One region of the Oryzobacter faecalis genome, then DNA from elsewhere that is predicted to be linked to it. Evidence: predicted binding sites of a transcription regulator. Region 1 holds the regulator's gene; each other region holds the start of a gene.
The links. The regulator LexA, encoded in region 1, represses DNA repair genes until DNA is damaged. The targets are predictions, from matches to a motif close to TCGAACANNTGTTCGA.

Region 1 (6,616 bases):
CGAACTGTCGCGTGGGGGCCGAGCGCGGGACCGCCGACGCGGTCCGTGTGGTCCTTCCTGCCGCCGGCGGCTCTGGCGCTCGGGATCCTGGCCCACCTCCGGCAGGTGCGGCGCGCGCGACGGCGGCTTGCGGCCCTCGTGTCGCGTCTGCGCCGGCTCGACGTCGACGTCCCCACCCGGGACCCGCGCCCGGAGGTGCACGCGCCCGTGGCCGGGGGCACGGGCTGGGTGGACTCCCGGGGCTGCCGCGTCGACGCTGTCACCGCGCCGGCGCTGGTCCTCAACGATGACCTCGGTCGCCCGTGGGTCAGGGTCCTGGGCGAGCCGGGGTGGCTTCCGCCTGGCGCGCCCCTGAGCGCGCGGGAGTGCTCGCCCATCGACCGCGTCCTCCTCGACAACCTTCGGGCGGCCGCGCTGGTCCAGGCGGACCGCCGGGAGGTCGAGGCATCCTCCCGGGAGGTCGTCCTCCGTGGTGACCGGGAGCGGCGCCGCATCGAGCGCGACCTGCACGACGGTGTGCAGCAGCGACTGGTCTCCGCGGGGCTGCACCTCGCGCTGGCCGTCAAGGGCACGCCCGCGGCCGCTGGGGACGCGCTGCGGGACGCCGAGGCGGCGACCCTTGGGGCCCTCAGGGCGCTGCGCGACATCTCGCACGGCCTCTACCCGCAGGTGCTCACGACCGAGGGCTTGGCCACCGCGTTGGGCGAGCTCGTCCACCCGGTCGGCGCCGTGCTCACGGTCGACCCGTCCGCGGAGGCGGCGACGGACCAGGTGCGGTTCACGGTGTACGCCGTCGTCCAGCACGTCGTCGACGAGCTCGTGGCCCCGGGCGGGAGTGGGGTGGCGGGGGTGCGCAGCATCGAGGCGGTCGAGGTGGCGGTGACCGGCGGGAGCCTCACCCTCGAGCTGCGAGTCGTCGCCGATCCGGAGGTGGTGCGTGCGGCCCTGCGGGAGGTGACCGACCGGGTGGAGGCCGTGGGGGGCGGCGTCGAGGCGGTCGCCCGGGGGAGCGCCGTCAGCGTCGAGGTGGTGCTCCCGTGCGAGTCGTGATCGCCGACGACGTGATGCTCATCCGGTCTGGCATCGCACGGCTGCTCAAGGATGAGGGGGTCGACGTCGTCGGTGAGGCGGCCGATGCCGACGAGCTGCTCCGGCTCGTCGCCCTCGAGCGCCCCGACGTTGCGTTGGTCGACATCCGCATGCCGCCGACCCAGACGGACGAGGGGCTCGTGGCCGCCCGCCGTATTCGGGCGCAGTGGCCCGATGTCGGCGTGGTCGTCCTGAGCCAGCACCTCGAGCCGGTGTACGCGAGGAGGCTGCTCGCCGACCAGCCCGCGGGGCTGGCCTACCTCCTCAAGGAGCGTGTGTTCGACGTGGTGGTCCTCGTCGATGCCCTGCGCCGGGTTCACGAGGGGGAGTGCGTCCTCGACCCGACGATCGTCGCGCGCCTGGTGCGGGGCCAGGACCCGTCCTCACCGGTGCACCGGCTGAGCGCGCGGGAACGCACCGTGCTCGGCCTCGTCACCGAGGGCCGGTCCAACGCGGGCATCGCCGCCGACCTCGGGTTGAGCGAGCGGACCGTGGAGGCCGCGTGCTCCCAGGTGTTCCGCAAGCTGGGGCTGGAGCCGTCGCCCGACGTCAACCGCCGCGTCCTCGCCGTTCTGGCCGCCCTCCGACGCGACGAACACCCCTGAGGGTGACGTCACCGCACGGGGCCAGAGCGCGAGCCTCGGACCGTCGGTCAGATCGACCAGGCGGGCTCGGGGGAGCGGACCGTGGGCGCCTGCGACTGCGAGCGCGCCGACTCGGCGAGGGCGTCGAGGGTGGCCTGGACGGCGGGGACCCGCTGGAGGTCCGGCGTCGTCACCGCCATGATCGAGCGCCGCGAGGCCGGCGTCATGGGGAGGGCGACGACGTCGCGGTGGTGCACCGTGCGCAGGATGAGGTCGGGGATCAGGGCGACCCCGAGCCCCTCGGCGACGAGGCCCATGACGGCGACGTAGTCCTCGGTCTCGTAGGCGACGTCGGGGCGGAAGCCGGCGTCGTGGGTCAGCTGGAGCAGGTGGCCGCGGCAGCGCGGGCACCCGGCGATCCACGGTTCCGCGGAGAGGTCGGCGAGGTCGACCGTCTCCTGCCCGGCGACCGCGTGGCCCTCGGGCACCGCGAGCCTGACCTCGTCGTCGAGGAGGGGGGTGATGACGAACTGGTCGAGGTCCTCCTCGCCGCGGCCGAGGTCGGTGCCCTCGTAGGCGAAGGCCACCGCCAGGTCGCACTCGCCTGCCTTGAGGGCGGCGAGGCTCTCCGGCGGCTCGGCCTCGGTGAACGAGATCTGGACGTCGGGGAAGCGCCTCTTGACGAGCGCGAGGGCCCGCGGCACGAGCGTCGCCGACGCGGAGGGGAACGCCATGAGGCGAACCCGGCCGCTGCGCAGCCCCGCGATCGCGGCGACCTCCTCCTCGGCGGCGTCGAGGGCGGCGAGGACGGGCGTCGCGTGGCGGGCCAGCACCTGGCCGGCCTCGGTGAGGCGCACGTTGCGACCGACGCGCTCGACGAGCACGGTGCCGGTGCGCTGCTCGAGGCGGCGGACCATCTGCGAGATGGCCGGCTGGGTGTACCCGAGGGCTGCTGCAGCAGCGGTGAAGCTGCCCTCGTCGGCGATGGCCTTCATGACCCGGAGTCCCGCGGCGTCGATCATGGGCGCATCCTATAACGCCCGGTTATCGACCTCCATCCGTTCGACACGCCGCGTGATGCAGTGGCGGGTGCGAGAATCAGCGCATGCCGGATGCCGTCGCACCCCCGCCGGCGGCCACCCCACGGCCCGCTGCCTCGACCCCCACCACGGACGACGTCGCCGCCCTCACGCGCCTCCTCGCGGCGCACCCGGGCACGCTCGTCCTGACCGGAGCGGGCATGTCGACCGACAGCGGCATCCCCGACTACCGCGGCCCCGACGGGACGCGCCGGGTCACGCCGATGCAGCACGGGGAGTTCGTCGCCACGAGCGAGGCGCGGCGGCGCTACTGGGCGCGCTCGTTCATCGGGTGGCAGCGCTTCCGACGCGCCGAGCCCAACGCGTCCCACGAGGCGGTCGCCACCCTGCAGGCGCGCGGCGTCCTCGGACCGGTCATCACCCAGAACGTCGACGGGCTGCACCAGCAGGCCGGCAGCCGCGACGTCACCGAGCTCCACGGCACCCTCGCCGACGTCGTCTGCCTCACCTGCGAGGACCGCTCCGACCGCGACCTGCTGCAGGCCCGGATGGTGGAGGCCAACCCCGGGTTCGAGCTCCTCGCGACCGGTGAGGCGCACGACGGCTCCCGGGTCAGCAGCCAGATCCGCCCCGACGGCGACATCGTCCTCGACGAGCAGCTCGTCACCGGCTTCGTGCTGCCCCGGTGCCTGGCCTGCGGCGCGGACACCCTCAAGCCCGACGTCGTGTTCTTCGGGGGCTCGGTCCCGCGCGACCGGGTCGACGCCTGCTACGCGCTCACCGATGCCGCGCCCGCCCTCCTCGTCCTCGGCTCCTCGCTCGCCGTGATGTCCGGTCTGCGGTTCGTGCGCCACGGCGCGAAGCGCGGCATCCCCGTGGTGGCCGTGACCCGTGGCCCCACCCGCGGCGACGACCTCATGACGCTGCGCCTCGACGCACCCCTCGCCCCGACCCTCGGAGCCGTCGTCCGCGGCGCCCTCGCCGCCTGAGGACCCTCACCGGTGACGACGATCCGCCCGGCCACCGAGGCCGACCTTCCCGCCATCGCCGGCATCTACAACGTCACCGTCGACACCGCCGTGTCCACGTTCGACACCGAGCACCGTCCTCCCGAGCACTTCGCCGACCGCGTCGCCTCGACCCGGCCCGGCGACCACCTGCTGGTCATCGAGGGGGACCACGGCACCGTCCTCGGCTTCGCCCACGCGTCGACCTACCGCCCGCGCCCTGCCTACGACGGGACCCGCGAGGTGTCCGTCTACCTCGCCGAGGATGCCCGCGGGCGCGGGCTGGGGCGCGAGCTCTACGACGCGCTGCTCGCCAGGGTCGACGCCGACGGCATCCACACCTGCCTCGCGGTCATCGCCCAGCCGAACCCGGCGAGCGAGGCGCTCCACGCGGCGACCGGGTTCGAACGGGTCGGGCTGCTGCGCGAGGTGGGCCACAAGTTCGGGGCCTGGGTCGACACCGCCCTCTGGCAGCGCCTCGGCCCGGCCGGGTCCGAGGACGCGGCCGGGCCAAGGCGCGACTGAGGCGCGACTGAGGCGCCGTCCGCGGATGGTCAGATGCGGCGCAGGACGGCCGTGACCTTGCCGAGGATGGTCGCGTGGTCGCCGTCGATGGGCGAGAACGCCTCGTTGTGGGGGAGCAGCCAGACCTTGCCGTCCTTGCGCTTGAAGGTCTTGACGGTGGCCTCGTTGTCGAGCATCGCCGCGACGATGTCGCCGTTGTCGGCGGTGGGCTGCTGGCGGACGACGACCCAGTCGCCGTCGCAGATCGCGGCGTCGACCATCGAGTCGCCGACGACCTTGAGGAGGAACAGGGAGCCCTCGCCGACGATCTGGCGGGGGAGGGGGAAGACGTCCTCGACGACCTCCTCGGCCGTGATCGGCACGCCGGCCGCGATCTGGCCGAGCACCGGGACGTAGGACGCCTCCGGCCGGTGGTCGTTGATGCCGGTGACGTCCTCGTCGTCGTGCTCGGCGCTGCCGCGGTAGCCGGGCTCGTCGTTCGCGGTGTCCGGCGAGATCACCTCGATGGCGCGCGGCCGGTTGGGGTCGCGGCGCAGGAACCCCTTGCGCTCGAGCGCGGACAGCTGGTGCGCGACCGAGCTGGGCGAGGTGAGCCCGACGGCCTCCCCGATCTCGCGCATGCTCGGCGGGTAGCCGCGCCGGTCGATGGAGTTGCGGATGACCTCGAGGACCTTGCGCTGCCGGTGGGTGAGCGCCCCGCCGTCGCCGCGGTCGGGCATCTCGTGGATGTCGGCGTTCCTCGGACGTGCCATGTCGACCCCTTCGGTCTGGTCCAACGGCGCCGGGTCGCCTCGATCCCGGCGTTGTCGCAGGTCAGGTGCTCTGTCGGTGGGATCCGACAGGCTTCTTCCCATGACGGCAGCGTACGCGGATCGTACACACGTTTCAAACATTTCTTCGAGGCGTGTCTTGTCCGGGTCGAACATCCGTGCTACAACTCGTACAGACGTTCTATCGAACACCGGTTCGACGGCCGCACTGGCCGCCGGGATGGAGGCCAGCATGAGTGCAGTCGCGTGGAACCCCGCAGACCTCGGGTACGCCGACCCCTCGGTGCCGCGCAGGCCCCGGCTCGTCGTCCTCCCCGGCGGCGGCGAGGGTGGCGCGGCGCCGTCGTCCGGCGCGCTGCGCATCACCCGGCGCGGGCGCCTGGCGCTGCTCGCGCTGGCCCTCACGGCCGCCGTCGCGTCCGGGGTGTCGGGGCTCGGTGGCGCCGGTGCGGTCGAGCCTGGTCCCGTCGTCACCGTCGCCCCGGGCCAGACCCTGTCCGAGATCGCCGCGGCGCAGCTGCCCGACCTCTCGGTCGGCAACGCCATCGTCGCGATCCAGCTCGAGAACGGGCTGAGCACCGCGCAGATCAGCGCGGGCCAGCGCCTCGTCATCCCCCGCGGCTGAGGTCGCCCCTCGCCGCGGACCGCCCCAGCCGGCCGCCGCGGCGACCCCAGAGCTGAGGCCCTCGACCCGCCTCAGGAACGCCGGAGGGCGTCGTGTCCCGTGCAGAGGACGCGACGCCCTTCGTGCCGTCCGGCGCCGCCGGGCTCAGGCCGGGGGGGTGGAGGCGCAGGTCCAGGGGGCGGCCGATGAACATGGCCAGCCTTTCCGCGGCCTCGCCCACCTGTGCGTCGTCGTCGGCGGACAGGGGCAGGTCGGGGCGCAGGTCGACGGCCACCGACTCGCGTCCGACGGTCCGCTTCCATGTGCCGACGTCCTCCCCGTCGAGGACCACGATGCCGCCGCCGGCCTCGGAGAGCAGGCGGGTGCGTGTCGTGTCGGGCGCACGCCGTGGGAAGCCCGTCGTGGGGTAGGTGAGGCAGACCTCGTCGAACGTCTGGAGCAGGAAGGCGCGCACCGGCCGGGTCGTCCGTGAGGGCGTGGCAGGGTCGACCCACAGCGTCTCCCCGCCGACCTCGACCTGCTCCAGCTCTCCCGCGAGGTCGGCGAGGGCGGCGCGGACCTGGCCCAGGGTGAGGGTCGCCCACCGCGCGAGGTCGCGCTCCGAGGCGGGTCCGTGGCCGGCGACGAACCGGCGGGTCAGCTCGCGGCGGGCATCGTCGACGCCGAGGCCGTCGAGGGGCGCCGGCGGGACGGTCTCGTCGGCGAGCACGTAGGTGTGCGTCGTCCCGCGCGGCGGGCCCGAGCAGATGACGGCGCGCAGCTCGGCGACGACCAGCTGGTGCGCCATCTGCTCACCGCCCGAGGGCAGTCCCCGGGCGGCGAAGGCCGCGGTCAGCTCGGCGCGGGTCATCGGGGCCGGGCCGGTGAGGAGCTCGCGCAGGCTCTCGAGGGCGCGCTCGATCGCCGCCGGCGGGAGGTCGAGCTGGCGGTGCCGCCCGGCGAGGGAGGACTCGATGCGCGACCCGGTGGCCGCCTG
Region 2 (6,616 bases), 210 kb from region 1:
GGACCTTGTAGGTGTCCATCATCGACACGCACGTGACGCGGTCGCCGCCGAAGCGCTCGAGGACGGCCTCGTAGATCTCGGTGCGACGGGCCGACTCGACGTCGACGTCGATGTCGGGGAGCTCGGCGCGCAGCGGTGAGCAGAACCGCTCCATGAGGAGGCGGTGCCGGATCGGGTCGACGCCGCTGATGCCGAGGAGGTGGTTGACGAGGCTGCCGGCGCCCGAGCCGCGGGCGGCCACCCGCACGCCGCGGGCGCGGATGAGGTCGGTGACCTCGGCGACGGTGAGGAAGTACGTGGGGTAGCCGAGCGCCCGGACGACCTCGAGCTCGTCGTCGAGGCGCTGTTCGACGACCCGCAGCTCGCTGTCGCCGATGCCGGGGTACTTCTGGGGGACGGCGGCGCGGCAGCGCTCGGTGAGGACCTGCATCGGGTCGGTGCCGTCGGGGATGCCGAGGACGGCGGCCTCGGGGAGGTGGACGGCGCCGATGCCGAGGTCGTGGCGGTGGTCGAGGGTGCACTCGTCGGCGACGAGGGTCGTCATCGCGAGGAGCCGGTCGGCGCGGGCGCGGTCGCCGGCGGTGACCTCGAGCGCGGCGGCGCGCATCGTCGCGGTGCTCGCGAGGTGGCCGGCGTCGGTGACGCGGTCGAGGTGGCGGGAGTCGAGGACGACGAGGCGGCGGGCGGCGTCGAGGACGTCGACGGTGCGGACCTGGCCGGCCTCGGCGTGCCGGGCCGCCGCCGTGAGGACCGCCGGGACCCCGGCCGTGTCGGCGAGGCCGAGCAGGTGCGCCGCGTGCGAGCGGCAGCCCGGGGTGCCCTCGGGCCCGCCGTGGAGGACGACCTCGACGGCGAGGCCGTCGCGCGGGAGGAGGGCGCGCCATCCCTCGAGGAGGTGCCGGGCGCGGGTCGGGCGCCCGGCGAGGAGGGCGCGGCCGACGTCGGAGTCGGGGCCGAGGAGGACGAGCAGCCGGCTCGGGCCGGACTCGCCCCGCGTCGTCCGGGCCGGCACGACGCCCTCGCCGGAGCCGGGGGCCCCGAGGCCGTGGGTGCTCGTGGGGTGGGCCCACTCGGCGAGGAGCTCGGGGGTGGTCACGGGGACCCCGCGCTCGCCGCGCAGGTGGGTGGCCGTGGTGAGGCGGCACAGGGCGGCCCAGCCGGTGCCGGGCGCGGCGGCGCCGCGGCGTCCTCGGGCGAGGACGGTGACCCGCGGGCGGCGGGGGTCGACGGCGGCGCCGCCGCGCACCGGGGTGCGGGCGCGGGACGGGGCGCTCGCGCGGACCGGGTCGCCCTCGGGGAGCCGGAGCGCCTCGACGGCGAGGTCGACCCCGAGGACCGGGGCGACCCCGGCCTGCCGGCAGGCCGTGGCGAACCGGACCGCGCCGTAGAGGCCGTCGCGGTCGGTGAGGGCGAGCGCGGGCTGGCCGAGCTCGGCGGCGCGGGCGACGAGGTCGCCCGGCATCGAGGCTCCGTAGCGCATCGAGAACCCCGAGGCGACGTGGAGGTGGGTGAAGCCGTCCACGAGTCGTGCTCCCCGCACCCTCAGGCCGAGCGGACGGGGACGAGCCGGTGCGGCCCCGACGCGCTGGGCACCCCGAGGCGGCGGGCGGCGAGGTCGAGGAAGGTCTCGGCGTCGCGCAGGAGGTCGTCGGCCTCGCGCGCCCCGACCCGCAGCGTCCCGGACTCGACGAGAGCCTGCCGCTCGGTGGCCGCGGCGAACCGCTGGGCCCACTCGACGAGCTCGGGGGCGACCCCGACGACGAGGCTCCACAGGTCGTGCGGCCCCTCACCGGGCAGGCGCGGCCCCCGACGGCCGGGACCCGTGGTGGAGCCGGTGGTGGGCCCGGCCGCGACGAGGGCGGCCCCGGCGCGCAGCGCGGCGAGCGAGGCGTCGGCGTGACGGGTGGCGGCGGCCGGCGCGGAGCAGGCGGCGGCGAGCGCCTCGCGGGAGCGGTCGAGGAGGTCGAGGGTGGTGCTGGCGTGGCTCATGGGGATCCGTCTCTCCTCAGTCGTGGGCTCGCAGGAGGAGCCAGTGGTCGTCGTCGCGGCCGAGGTCGAAGACCCCCGCGTCGCCGACGGGTGGGCGGGCCTCGACCCGCCAGACCCGGCGCTGCGGGCTGGGCGGGCCGGAGGGGTCGTCGCCGACCTCGCGCCACCAGGCCCGCCGCTCCTGCCACGAGGCGAGGACGGCGCACACGGTGTAGCGGCGTCCGCGCCACACGAAGTCGCGCGGGACGAGGTCGTGGGGGTCGTGGGCGTCGGGGTCGCGGGCCTCTGGGTCGTGGAGGTCGGGGCCGTGGAGGCCGCCGAGGACGGCCGCGGCGGAACCGGACCCCTCCCAGGCGACCTGCCGGTCATCGGTGCCCGGACCCGTGGCACGGTGGGGGCGGACCCCGCGGACGACGACGGGGTCGTGGTGGCGACGGGCCACGGCTCCACCTCCTTCGGGGCAGCACGGCATCGCCGGCCGGCCCCCGTGGTGGAGGTCGGCGGCTCGACGAGACCGCTGGTCTGGGTCGGACGGGTGGGGCGAACCACCTGCCGTTCGTCGAACACCTGTTCGACTTCCTCCACTGTAGACCGCTCCCCCGACACCGCGTCAAGCCGTTCGGGAGACTCGCCGGGGCGACACGCCGAACCACCCTCCCATCGCCCTCGATCGCCACCGCCGGCTCATCCCCGCCACGGTAGGCGCCGCCCCCGACACCCCGGCTTCCCCGGGCCGCGTCGGGAGGCTCCGGGACACTGCCGACGCGGCCCACCGACAGGACATGCCCGGTCGTCGACGTGCAGTCCGTGCTGAGCGCGGGCTCGAAGCGTCGACTCGCGACGCGCATCGCCTGTCGGCCTGCCGTGGGTGCCGGCCCACCCCGTCAACCGGCGGCGGGTGTCGAACCTTCGGCGAGCTCCTTGAAGGTCAGCAGCTGACGGCGGGCCATGACGAGGTCGCCCACCGAGACGAACGGCGCGAGCAGGCGCCCCCTCGCCATGACGACCTTGAGGACGAGCCGCGTCTCCCGCTCCCCCACCGGCGTCACGCGGTACGACAGCACCGCGCCCATGACCGTCGCGGTGAGCTCGCACCCGGGGTCGACGGCCAGGACGCGGCCGAGCGGGCGTCCTCCGCTGCGGGTGAACGGCTCGCCGACCACCGGCGGATCGAGAGCGAGATCCGTTCGGGGAGAACGGTGCCCGCGGTTGTCGACCCAGTCGTACGAGTAGGGCGCCACCCGGACCTGGCCGACCCAGCGCCACACCACCTCGGCCGGTGCCGCGACCGACACGCCCCGCCACGCGGCGAGCACCGGCATCGGCACGAGGTCGTCGCACCCGTAGCGCGCCGCGACCTCGGCGTCCTCGACGCCCCAGCGGTCCCCGATCACTCCCCCATGGTCGCAGCGCCACGACCGGGCCCCCGACGGCATCGCACGGGAACCTCGAGGGTCGCACCGGAACGCTTCCCGTGCGACCCTCGACCTTGCCGGATCAGGCGGGGAAGTCGAGGCGTCACTACGCTTCGGGCATGAGCCTGGAGCCGGGTCAGCCGGTCGCCGCCCGCGACCTCAGTGGTCACCCCGGGGTGCAGGCCGTCCTCGCGGCCCTCGCGCCGTGGCACGTCAACCCCGAGATCCGGCACCTGTCCGACGCCGTCCGCACGGCCCGCGCGGCCGCCGACGCCCTCGGCATCACCCCGGCCGAGATCGCCAACAGCCTCGTCTTCGTCGCCACCGACCACGACGGGTCGACCCGACCCTTCCTCGTCCTCGCCTCGGGCGGGCACCGCGTCGACACCGACAAGGTCGCCGACCTCGCGGGCCTGGCGAGCCTCGAGCAGGCCGACGCCGACTTCGTGCGCACGCACACCGGCTTCGCGATCGGCGGGGTCGCCCCCGTCGGCCATCCGCAGCACATCGACACCGTCGTCGACGTCACCCTCGGCCGCTACACCACCGTCTGGGCCGCGGCCGGGCACAGCCACTCGGTCTTCGCGACCCACTACGACGAGCTGATCCGGATCACCGGCGGCCACCCGATGGACGTCGCCTGACCCTGCCGGTCAACCCGCGGCCACGTCCTCGAGGTCGAGCCCGGCCCACCAGGCGTCGAACGCCGCGCCCTGCTCGCCGCGCCACGCGCTCGCCGGAGCCCACGCGAGGAAGCCGGCGAGGGCCGCACGGGCGCCCTGCGGGCCGAGGCGGGTGAGGAGCGTCGCGAGCTCGCGCCGGTGCGTCCCCACGAGGAGGGAGAGGCGGGCCTGGTCGGTGAGGTGGCGCAGCACGTCGGCGCCGGGGTCGTCCCCACCGGAGAGCCGAGCGGTCGCCCGCGTCGTGTAGTCGAGGAGGGCGGCCTCGCGTGCGGCGGTGCGCCCGTCGTCGGGTCGGAGGGCGACCCGGGTCGCCCGGGCCCGTGGACCGGGCGCGACGGCACGGTCGCCGGGAGCGCCGTCGCCGGGAGCGCCGTCGGCGCGGGCCCCGTCGGCGCGGGCCCCGTCGACGACCTCGTGGAGGTCGGTGAGGACGCCGCGCAGCCCTGCCGCGCCCATCGTCGCGACGGAGTGCGCGACGGCCTCGAAGAGCACCGCCCGCACGTTCGGCAGCCGCGGGAGGACGCGCCGGGCGAGGTCGAGCACCTCGGGCGCCACCGGCCCCACGTGCGAGTCGAGGTAGACCTCGCCGAGCGAGTCGCCGCCGGCGACGTGCACCTCGCGGACCCGCTCCAGCGGGATGGCATCGAGGAAGTCGGCGACGGACTGGCGCCCGTTGAGCTCGTTGGCCCAGACGTTGTGGAGGTCGAGGAGGATGCCGCAGTCGGCGCCCTCGGCGATCGTGGCGACGTACTCGCCGTCGGTGAGGTCGCCCGGGGTGGCCCGCACGTAGCTCGTCGGCGTCTCGACGAGGAAGGGCCGGTCGAGCCGGTCCTGGTAGCGGCCGACGTGGCCGATCGCCGCGTGGGCCGACTCGGGCGTGGGCACGGGGGGCAGGAGGTACCCGGCGAACCGGGTGTCGCCGTCGGACCCGACCCGGTTGAACGACAGGTGCTCGCTCCAGTGCACGGCCTCCACCTCTCGCGCGGAACGGGCCGCTGCCGCCACGCCCTCGGGGTCCGGGGCGCTCGTGCCACCCACGGGGTACCCGACGCCGTGGCTGAGCAGCGGCCGTCCGGTGGCGCGCAGCCACCGGAGCGCGTCGCGCGCGATCCGGCGGCCGTCGCCGTCGTTGCCGTCCCACAACGTCTGGGGCTCGACCTCCAGCACGTCGACGAGGTCCTCGACGTCGGGCCAGAGGAGGTCGACGCCCCCGGTGACGATGAGCCCGACGCCGGGCTCGACACGGGGCGGCGGTGTCGTCATCTCAACCGCCGAACCCGATCGAGCGCTGGTCGAGGACGGGACGGGCGTCGAGCTTGTCGTCGATGTAGAACTGCTCGAACTGGATCCAGTCGAGCTGGAGCCCGGAGGTGCAGTTGTTGTGGCCGGCGCGGTCGAGGATGCTCTTCAGCGCGCTCTGGAACTTGTCGAGGTCGTAGAGCACCTCGTGCGAGGCGTAGACCCTCGTCGCCCGGGGCGGCAACGGCTGGGGGTTGAGGTCGGCGTGCATGGCGGTTCTCCTTCGGTGACGGACGGCACCCGGGACGGGTGTCACCTCAGAAGAACCACCCGCGCGGGCCCTGATACGGAACCGCCGCCGCCTCGCGCACATCTGGGTACGCGTACGGATGTGGCACCCCCACCGACTCCGGGAGGCTCGGGGGGCCGCGCCGGTCGCGGGAGTGGGCGCTGAGGGGGGCCCGTGCCCGAGACCGGCGCGGTACCACGCCCACGACCTGCACACGATCTCCACATCCTCGCCACCAGCCGCCCTCGCGCCCGCTTGTAGCGTCCGGGAACCCGCACCACCCGCTGCCCTGGAGGGGACCCGTGATCAGCGTCCGCGCACTGACCAAGGAGCACGGCCGCACCCGTGCCGTCGACGACCTCACCTTCGACGCCCGGCCCGGCGCCGTCACCGGTTTCCTCGGCCCCAACGGCGCCGGCAAGTCGACGACGATGCGCGTCGTCATGGGCCTGGACCGCCCGACGCGGGGCAGCGCCCTCGTCGGCGGCCGGTCCTACACCGGCCTCACCGCACCGCTGCGCGAGGTCGGCGCCCTCCTCGACGCCGGCGCGATGCACCCCGGCCGCACGGGGCGCGCACACCTGCGGATCGGCGCCCGCAGCAACGGGATCCCGCCCTCCCGGGTCGAGGAGGTCATCGAGCAGGTCGGCCTCGCCGGCGCCGACCGTCGCCGGATCAGGACGTACTCCCTCGGGATGAGGCAGCGCCTCGGCATCGCCGCGGCCCTCCTCGGCGACCCCGGCATCCTCCTGTTCGACGAGCCCGTCAACGGCCTCGACCTCGACGGCGTGCGGTGGATCCGCTCCCTGTTCCGCGGGTTCGCCGACGAGGGCCGCACGGTGCTCGTCTCGAGCCACCTCATGAGCGAGATGCAGCTCATCGCCGACCGCGTCGTCATCATCGGCCAGGGCCGGCTCATCGCCGACGCCACGGTCGGCGAGGTGCTCCGCGGGCTGGGTGGGCGGCGGGTACGCGTGCGCACCCCGGAGGCCGCACGGCTC
Region 3 (6,616 bases), on a different contig from region 1:
GGTCCTCGTCAACACCTGGCCGGGCGACCTCTACAACGGGTTCGTCTTCCTCGAGTCCGAGCGGCCGGCGACCGGCCCGCAGCTGACGAAGGTCCCGACTCCGTTGGGGGACACCGGGATCCGCTGGCGCAACGCCGCCTACGCCGTCCAGTGGTGGATCTTCGCCGGCTTCGCCCTGTGGCTGTGGTGGCGGATGGTGCGCGAGGAGTCCCGGCGCGAGGACCCCATCCCCTCCGTACGACCCGACGGCGCCCGTCCGGTGGCCGCGGGGGACAATGGCGCCCGTGACGACGCCTGACCCGACCACCAGCGCCCCCGCCACGTCCTCCGAGGGCGCCGCGGCCCCGACCCTGCGCATCGACGACCCCGAGGGCACCCGCAGCCGCCTGACCTTCTTCAAGGTCATGGCCTTCGTCGTGGGCGTCGGCCTGCTCGTCCTCGTCGTCGAGATGGTGCTGTCCTACGGCTTCGGGCTGAAGGGCACCGACAACCCCCTGTACTGGTGGCCGCAGCCGCACGGCTTCATTTACATGGTCTACCTCGTGGCGACGGCGCTGCTCGGGTTCAAGGTCGGCTGGTCGATCGTCAGGATCGTCGGCGTCATGCTCGCCGGGTGCGTGCCGTTCCTCTCCTTCTGGGTCGAGAGGCGCGTGGCGCGGGAGGTCGAGGACGGGCTCGCGGCGGCCCGCCAGTAGCCTTGACCACGTGAGCGACGCCCCCCAGCCCACCGCACCGCACCGCGACGAGCACCACCACGACGACCCCGACCACGTCGTCGTCGAGGGAGGGGAGCCGGTCCACCTCGCCGACCGACCCGTCCTCGTCGTCGACTTCGGCGCCCAGTACGCCCAGCTCATCGCGCGGCGCGTCCGCGAGGCGAACTGCTTCAGCGAGGTCGTCCCCCACTCGATGCCCGTCGCCGAGATGCTCGCCAAGGAGCCCGCGGCCGTCATCCTCAGCGGTGGCCCGTCGTCGGTCTACGAGGAGGGCGCGCCCTCCCTCGACCCCGCGCTGCTCGAGGCCGGCGTGCCGGTGTTCGGCATGTGCTACGGCTTCCAGGCGATGGCGCGGGCGCTCGGCGGGCACGTCGAGAAGACCGGGCTGTCGGAGTTCGGGGCGACCCCGGCACGCATCCACGACACGACGTCGACGCTGTTCAACGGCCAGCCCGACGAGCAGTCGGTGTGGATGAGCCACGGCGACTCCGTGGCCCGCGCGCCGGAGGGGATGCGCGTCACGGCGACGACCTCGGGCGCCCCGGTCGCCGGGTTCGAGGACGACGAGCGACGGCTCTACGGCGTCCAGTGGCACCCGGAGGTGCTGCACTCGACGTTCGGCCAGCAGGTGCTCGAGAACTTCCTCCTCCGCGGCGCCGGCCTGTCGGGGGAGTGGACCGCCGCCAACGTCGTCGAGGACCTCGTGTCGTCGGTTCGGGCCCAGGTCGGGGAGTCCCGGGTCATCTGCGGGCTGTCCGGCGGGGTCGACTCGTCCGTGGCCGCCGCCCTCGTCCAGAAGGCCGTCGGCGACCAGCTGACCTGCGTCTTCGTCGACCACGGGCTGCTGCGTCTCGGGGAGGCCGAGCAGGTCGAGAAGGACTTCGTGGCCGCGACCGGGGTCGACCTCGTCGTCGTCGACGCCAAGGACCGCTTCCTCGGGGCCCTCGCCGGCGTCACCGACCCGGAGGAGAAGCGCAAGATCATCGGGCGCGAGTTCATCCGCGTCTTCGAGCAGGCCGCCCGCGACATCGTCGGCTCGCACTCGGGCGCGCAGGACCACCCGGTCGAGTTCCTCGTCCAGGGCACGCTCTACCCCGACGTCGTCGAGTCCGGCGGAGGCAGCGGAACGGCGAACATCAAGTCGCACCACAACGTCGGGGGGCTCCCGGACGACCTGCAGTTCAAGCTCGTCGAGCCGCTGCGCCTGCTCTTCAAGGACGAGGTGCGACAGGTCGGTCTCGAGCTCGGCGTCCCGGAGGGCATCGTCTGGCGCCAGCCGTTCCCCGGCCCGGGCCTCGGCATCCGGATCGTCGGCGAGGTGACGGCCGAGAACCTCGACGTCCTGCGCGCCGCCGACCAGATCGCCCGCGAGGAGCTCACCGCCGCCGGACTCGACCGCGACATCTGGCAGTGCCCCGTCGTGCTGCTCGCCGGTGTCCGCTCGGTCGGGGTGCAGGGCGACGGGCGCACGTACGGTCACCCGGTCGTCCTGCGGCCGGTGTCCTCCGAGGACGCCATGACCGCCGACTGGACCCGCGTCCCCTACGACGTCCTCGCGAGGATCTCGACGCGCATCACCAACGAGGTGCGCGAGGTCAACCGGGTCGTCCTCGACGTCACGAGCAAGCCGCCGGGCACCATCGAGTGGGAGTGACCCGGGCCGCACTCGCTCGGCCCAGGTTCTGAGATCTACGCTCCCGGCATGCCGGACGAGGAGATCGCGAGCCCGGAGGCGCTGTTCCGCGGGTTCCCGCAGTCCCTGGCGATCCATCGGCGGGTGGAGCAGGTGGTGGCCTCGATCGGGCCGGCGTCGGTCCGGGTGTCGAGGAGCCAGGCCGCCTTCCGGCGCCGCACCGGGTTCGCGTTCGTCTGGCGGCCCGGGCAGTACGTGGGCAGCGACGTCCCGGCGGTCCTGTCGATCGCCCTCGGGCGTGAGGTGGCCTGCGACCGGTTCAAGGAGGTCGCGCACCCCTCACCTCACGTGTGGATGCACCACCTCGAGCTCCACACCGTCGACGAGGTGGACGACGAGGTCCGTTCGTGGCTGGTGGAGGCCTACGCCCGCGCGGGCTGAGAGCGGTGCGCAGCCGCAGGCGCGCGGTCAGGAGCTCGAGGGACATGGCCCCGAGAGTGGGAAGCCACGTCGCCAGGGCGCCATCGCATGTCGTGGGCGGCGTCCGCGGCCCCCGGAGGACGTGGTCAGAACGGAGGGCGCTGCGCGGGCTGCAGGTCGGAGGCGGGTGCGGACGCCGTAGCCCGTGGTGGCAGCACGCTGTGCTCCGGGAGGGTGGTGCGGCGCAGGCCGCTGGGGGAGGTCCAGGTGACGGTGCCGTCCGGGTCGAGGCGGTACTGCCATCGCCGCAGCTGCTTGAGGCGATGGTGGCGGCGGCACAGGCCGGCGAGGTTGCCCGGGCTCGTGGGGCCAGCCGGCCAGGGCCGGGCGTGGTCGACGTCGCACGCCTCCGCCGGTCGCGAGCAGCCCCACATCCGGCACGTGCCGTCCCTCAGGGTGACGAACCCGGTGACCGCCCTCGTGGGCCGGTAGGCGCTCGTGACCGTCTCGACCGTGGTCCCGGTGCGGGTGTCGAGCAGGGCTCGCCCGACCTCCAGCGGCACCGTCTCGAGGAGGGCGCCGACCGTGTCGGCCCCGATCCAGCCGACGCCGGCCACCTCGCACCCGGACAGCGCCGCGGAGACCGAGAACGCCGACCCCAGCCCTCGACCGCCAAGGCCGACCGGCTGCCCTCCGCCTGCCGCCCACCCTTCCTCCGCCTCGCGGGCGGCGACCGCGGCGTCACGGGCCGCCTCGCCCTCGGCGCCGGTGACGACGGGGATGCCGATGGTGACCTTCGCCGTGACGTCGACGTTGCTGAGGAGGAGGTCGAGCAGGGCGTCGGCGCGGGTCTGGTCGACGGTGAGCGAGGGGTCCTCGACGGTGTAGGTGTCGGCCAGCGACCGGACGGCGGCCCAGGCGGCGGCGGACCGGTCGGCCGGGAGGAGCGCCCACCACTGGGTGCTGCCGTCGGGGCCGGGCGACACCTCGACGCACCGGTCTCGGCGCCCCTTGCGCTCGGCAGCGGCCAGCTGGTCGGCCGCCACCTGGCTGGCGAGGCGCCGCGTGACGCCGGTGACCCGCGACGGGTCGAGGTCGGCGAGGCGCTCGACGAGGACGGCCTCGACGGCCGCACAGGCCGTGACGTCGAGGCCGTCGCACGTGGTGACGACCTTCTGCACGGTCGCGCTCGGGAGGTCCCCCGCGACGATCATCGCGAGGAGACGCGGGAAGCGCTCGGCACTGCGGGCGGCCAGCCCGACCCGGCGCGCGGCGGCCCACTGCCCCGTGCCGGTGAGCAAGGAGACCTCCGACCCGGCCATGGCGTCGACGAACCCGACGGGCTGGTGGACCTGCGTCGGTCCGCGGTCGGTCAGCCGCGTCTCGTGCGACGCGGCGTGCGCGATGGCGACGAGCTGGGCGCCGTCGACGGCGTTGAGGAGGCCCTGCAGCTCACCGGCCAGCTGGAACAGCTCGTCGGGTTCCAGGCTCGACGCGATGTCGGACAGCCCGGACGCCAGGTCACCGATCGCAGACCGCACGGCGGCGATCCGGCTGGTGAGCTGCTCGGTGGACATGCTTCATCATAATCGAACGCATCATCGAATGCAAGGGGTGCAGGCCGTCAGCTCGGTTGCAGGACAGCGCAGCCCGCGGTTCGGTTCGCCGGTTCGTGGGCCCTCGGGCGCCTGCCGCGGCGGTCAGCCGGCGAGCGCGCCGAGGACGATGACGAGCAGGGGAAGGCCGATGACGAGGCCCATGATGAGCGCGAACACCCCGAGGCCGGGGCGTCCCTGCTTCTCCGTGCCGATCGCGCCGCGCGCGAACTGGTGCCACGGGACGGCGTAGTACACGGGCACGACCCCACCCGGTGGGACGTCGACCTCGAGGCTGGCCTGCCCGTACTCGCGCATCCACTGGGTGTGCACGTCGACGCGGTTGCGGCCGGCCCAGACGGGGACGTCCATCGTCCCGAAGCGGCTGTTGACCCGGTGGCCGCTGACGTGGACCGTCGGGGTCAGGCCCGACGTCATGAAGTTCCCCTGCAGGGTCAGGCGGATCGTCCCCTGCGCAGGCTGCCCCTGCGGCGGCTGCCCCGGTACGGGCTGTCCCTGGGCCGGTCCCCCCGGCTGCATCTCGCTCATGGTCCGCGACCCTAGCGCCGGCGCACCGGCCGCGGGGGCGTCATCGCAGCAGCCCGAAGAGCGTGAAGGCGACGACCACGACGACGAGGAGGGTGGCCTGGGGCGACGGGGCGAACCGGCGCCACCCGGTTGGTGCCTCGCGTGACATCACACCGGGCAGCCCGTACATCCACGGTGGCGCGTAGTGCACCGTCTCGACACCACCGGGGTCGACCCAGACCTCGACCTCGGCGTGGCCGTAGTCGGCGGCGGCGGTCACGTGGGCCCGGACGCCGACCCGCCCGGCCGGCACCGGGATGTCGTGCGTGCCGTAGCGCACCCGCACGAGCCGGTCGCCGACGTGGACGGTCGGCACGAAGGGCCCCCATCCGGGGATGGTGAGCCGGACGACGCCCTGGGGTGCGTCGCCCGACGGGTCCGCGGCCCTCGGCGCCGGGGAGGTCACGGCTGCTCCCGGCCGCGCAGTGATGCAGCAGACATGCCGGGACGGTAGCCGCAGGGGCCGGTGTCCGTGGCACCCTTGGCTCGACTACCCACCGGTAACCGAAGGCGGCGACGCATGCAGAGCAGCACGACGACCGTGACCGCGAGCGACGGCACGAGGCTCCACACCCGCCGCTGGCTCCCCGAGGGCGACGTCAAGGCCGTCGTCCAGATCTCGCACGGGATGGCCGAGCACTCCGGCCGCTACGCGCGCCTCGCCGAGGCCCTCACCGGTGCCGGGTACGCCGTCTACGCCCACGACCACCGCGGCCACGGATCCACTGGGCCGGAGGCCGACCACGGGTACTTCGCCGACCGCGACGGCTGGGCGACCGTCGTCGCCGACCTGCGCGCCGTCACCCGTCTCGCGCAGGAGGAGCACCCGGGCCTGCCGGTCTTCCTCCTCGGCCACTCGATGGGCTCGTTCCTCGCCCGCTCCTACGTCATCGAGGACGGCCGCGGGCTCGCCGGGCTCGTCCTCTCCGGCACCGCCGGCCACCCGGGCGTCCTGGGCCGGGCGGGCCTGCTCGTGGCCGCGGCCGAGGCGCGCCTGCGGGGGAGCCGGCACGTCAGCCCCCTCCTCGACAAGCTGACCTTCGGCCAGTACAACGCCGCGTTCAAGCCCAACCGCACGGACGTCGACTGGCTCTCGCGCGACCCGGACGAGGTCGACCTCTACGTCGCCGACGCGTTGTGCGGGAACACGTTCACCTCGGGGTTCTTCAAGGACCTCGTCGGCGGCCTCCTCGACATCAACGACCCGCGCAGGGTCGCCCGCGTGCGCCGCGACCTCCCCGTCCTGCTCATGGCGGGTGACAAGGACCCGGTCGGCGACGGCGGCAAGGGGCCTCGAGCGGTTCGGGAGCAGCTCGCGAGGGCCGGCGTCGCGGACGTCAGCCTCACTCTCTACCCGGGCGCGCGGCACGAGATCTTCAACGAGACCAACCGCGACGAGGTGACGGCCGACCTCATCCGCTGGCTCGACGCCCACCTGCCCACCGACTGACCTCCGCCGGGGGTCGCAGGTCGGTCCGCGCACTCATCCGTGGCAGGCTGGGGCGATCCGGTCGTCCTCGGGCGCCCGGATGCTCCGCCCCCGAGGAAGAGGACCAACCAGACGCATGTGCGGCATCGCCGGCTACCACGGGCTCAGCGCCGACCTCGACCTGCTGACGCGGATGAACGACCGCCAGCAGCACCGGGGACCCGATGGCGAGGGC

Region 2: the regulator LexA is predicted to act here: its motif matches at 2,549-2,564, upstream of ACK8HX_RS03200 (DUF6504 family protein).
Region 3: the regulator LexA is predicted to act here: its motif matches at 4,359-4,374, upstream of ACK8HX_RS09520 (HNH endonuclease signature motif containing protein).

What each region holds. Positions count from the first base shown of each region.
Region 1 is NZ_JBKOFW010000001.1:470,546-477,161, forward strand. Features, by position in the region: gene ACK8HX_RS02300 (sensor histidine kinase) at 1-1,050, shown strand, start outside; gene ACK8HX_RS02305 (response regulator transcription factor) at 1,047-1,694, shown strand; gene ACK8HX_RS02310 (LysR family transcriptional regulator) at 1,742-2,695, opposite strand; gene ACK8HX_RS02315 (NAD-dependent protein deacetylase) at 2,779-3,702, shown strand; gene ACK8HX_RS02320 (GNAT family N-acetyltransferase) at 3,715-4,245, shown strand; gene lexA (transcriptional repressor LexA) at 4,275-4,997, opposite strand; gene ACK8HX_RS02330 (LysM peptidoglycan-binding domain-containing protein) at 5,248-5,640, shown strand; gene ACK8HX_RS02335 (winged helix DNA-binding domain-containing protein) at 5,624-6,616, opposite strand, start outside.
Region 2 is NZ_JBKOFW010000001.1:679,991-686,606, reverse strand. Features, by position in the region: gene ACK8HX_RS03210 (DNA polymerase III subunit alpha) at 1-1,522, opposite strand, end outside; gene ACK8HX_RS03205 (SAV_6107 family HEPN domain-containing protein) at 1,543-1,989, opposite strand; gene ACK8HX_RS03200 (DUF6504 family protein) at 2,006-2,431, opposite strand; gene ACK8HX_RS03195 (SRPBCC family protein) at 2,874-3,383, opposite strand; gene ACK8HX_RS03190 (YbaK/EbsC family protein) at 3,524-4,048, shown strand; gene ACK8HX_RS03185 (MbnB/TglH/ChrH family RiPP precursor modification enzyme) at 4,058-5,350, opposite strand; gene ACK8HX_RS03180 (hypothetical protein) at 5,352-5,597, opposite strand; gene ACK8HX_RS03175 (ATP-binding cassette domain-containing protein) at 5,918-6,616, shown strand, end outside.
Region 3 is NZ_JBKOFW010000004.1:121,069-127,684, forward strand. Features, by position in the region: gene ACK8HX_RS09500 (SURF1 family protein) at 1-298, shown strand, start outside; gene ACK8HX_RS09505 (DUF3817 domain-containing protein) at 285-695, shown strand; gene guaA (glutamine-hydrolyzing GMP synthase) at 706-2,370, shown strand; gene ACK8HX_RS09515 (DUF5655 domain-containing protein) at 2,419-2,790, shown strand; gene ACK8HX_RS09520 (HNH endonuclease signature motif containing protein) at 2,916-4,346, opposite strand; gene ACK8HX_RS09525 (hypothetical protein) at 4,470-4,913, opposite strand; gene ACK8HX_RS09530 (hypothetical protein) at 4,954-5,358, opposite strand; gene ACK8HX_RS09535 (alpha/beta hydrolase) at 5,473-6,402, shown strand; gene asnB (asparagine synthase (glutamine-hydrolyzing)) at 6,518-6,616, shown strand, end outside.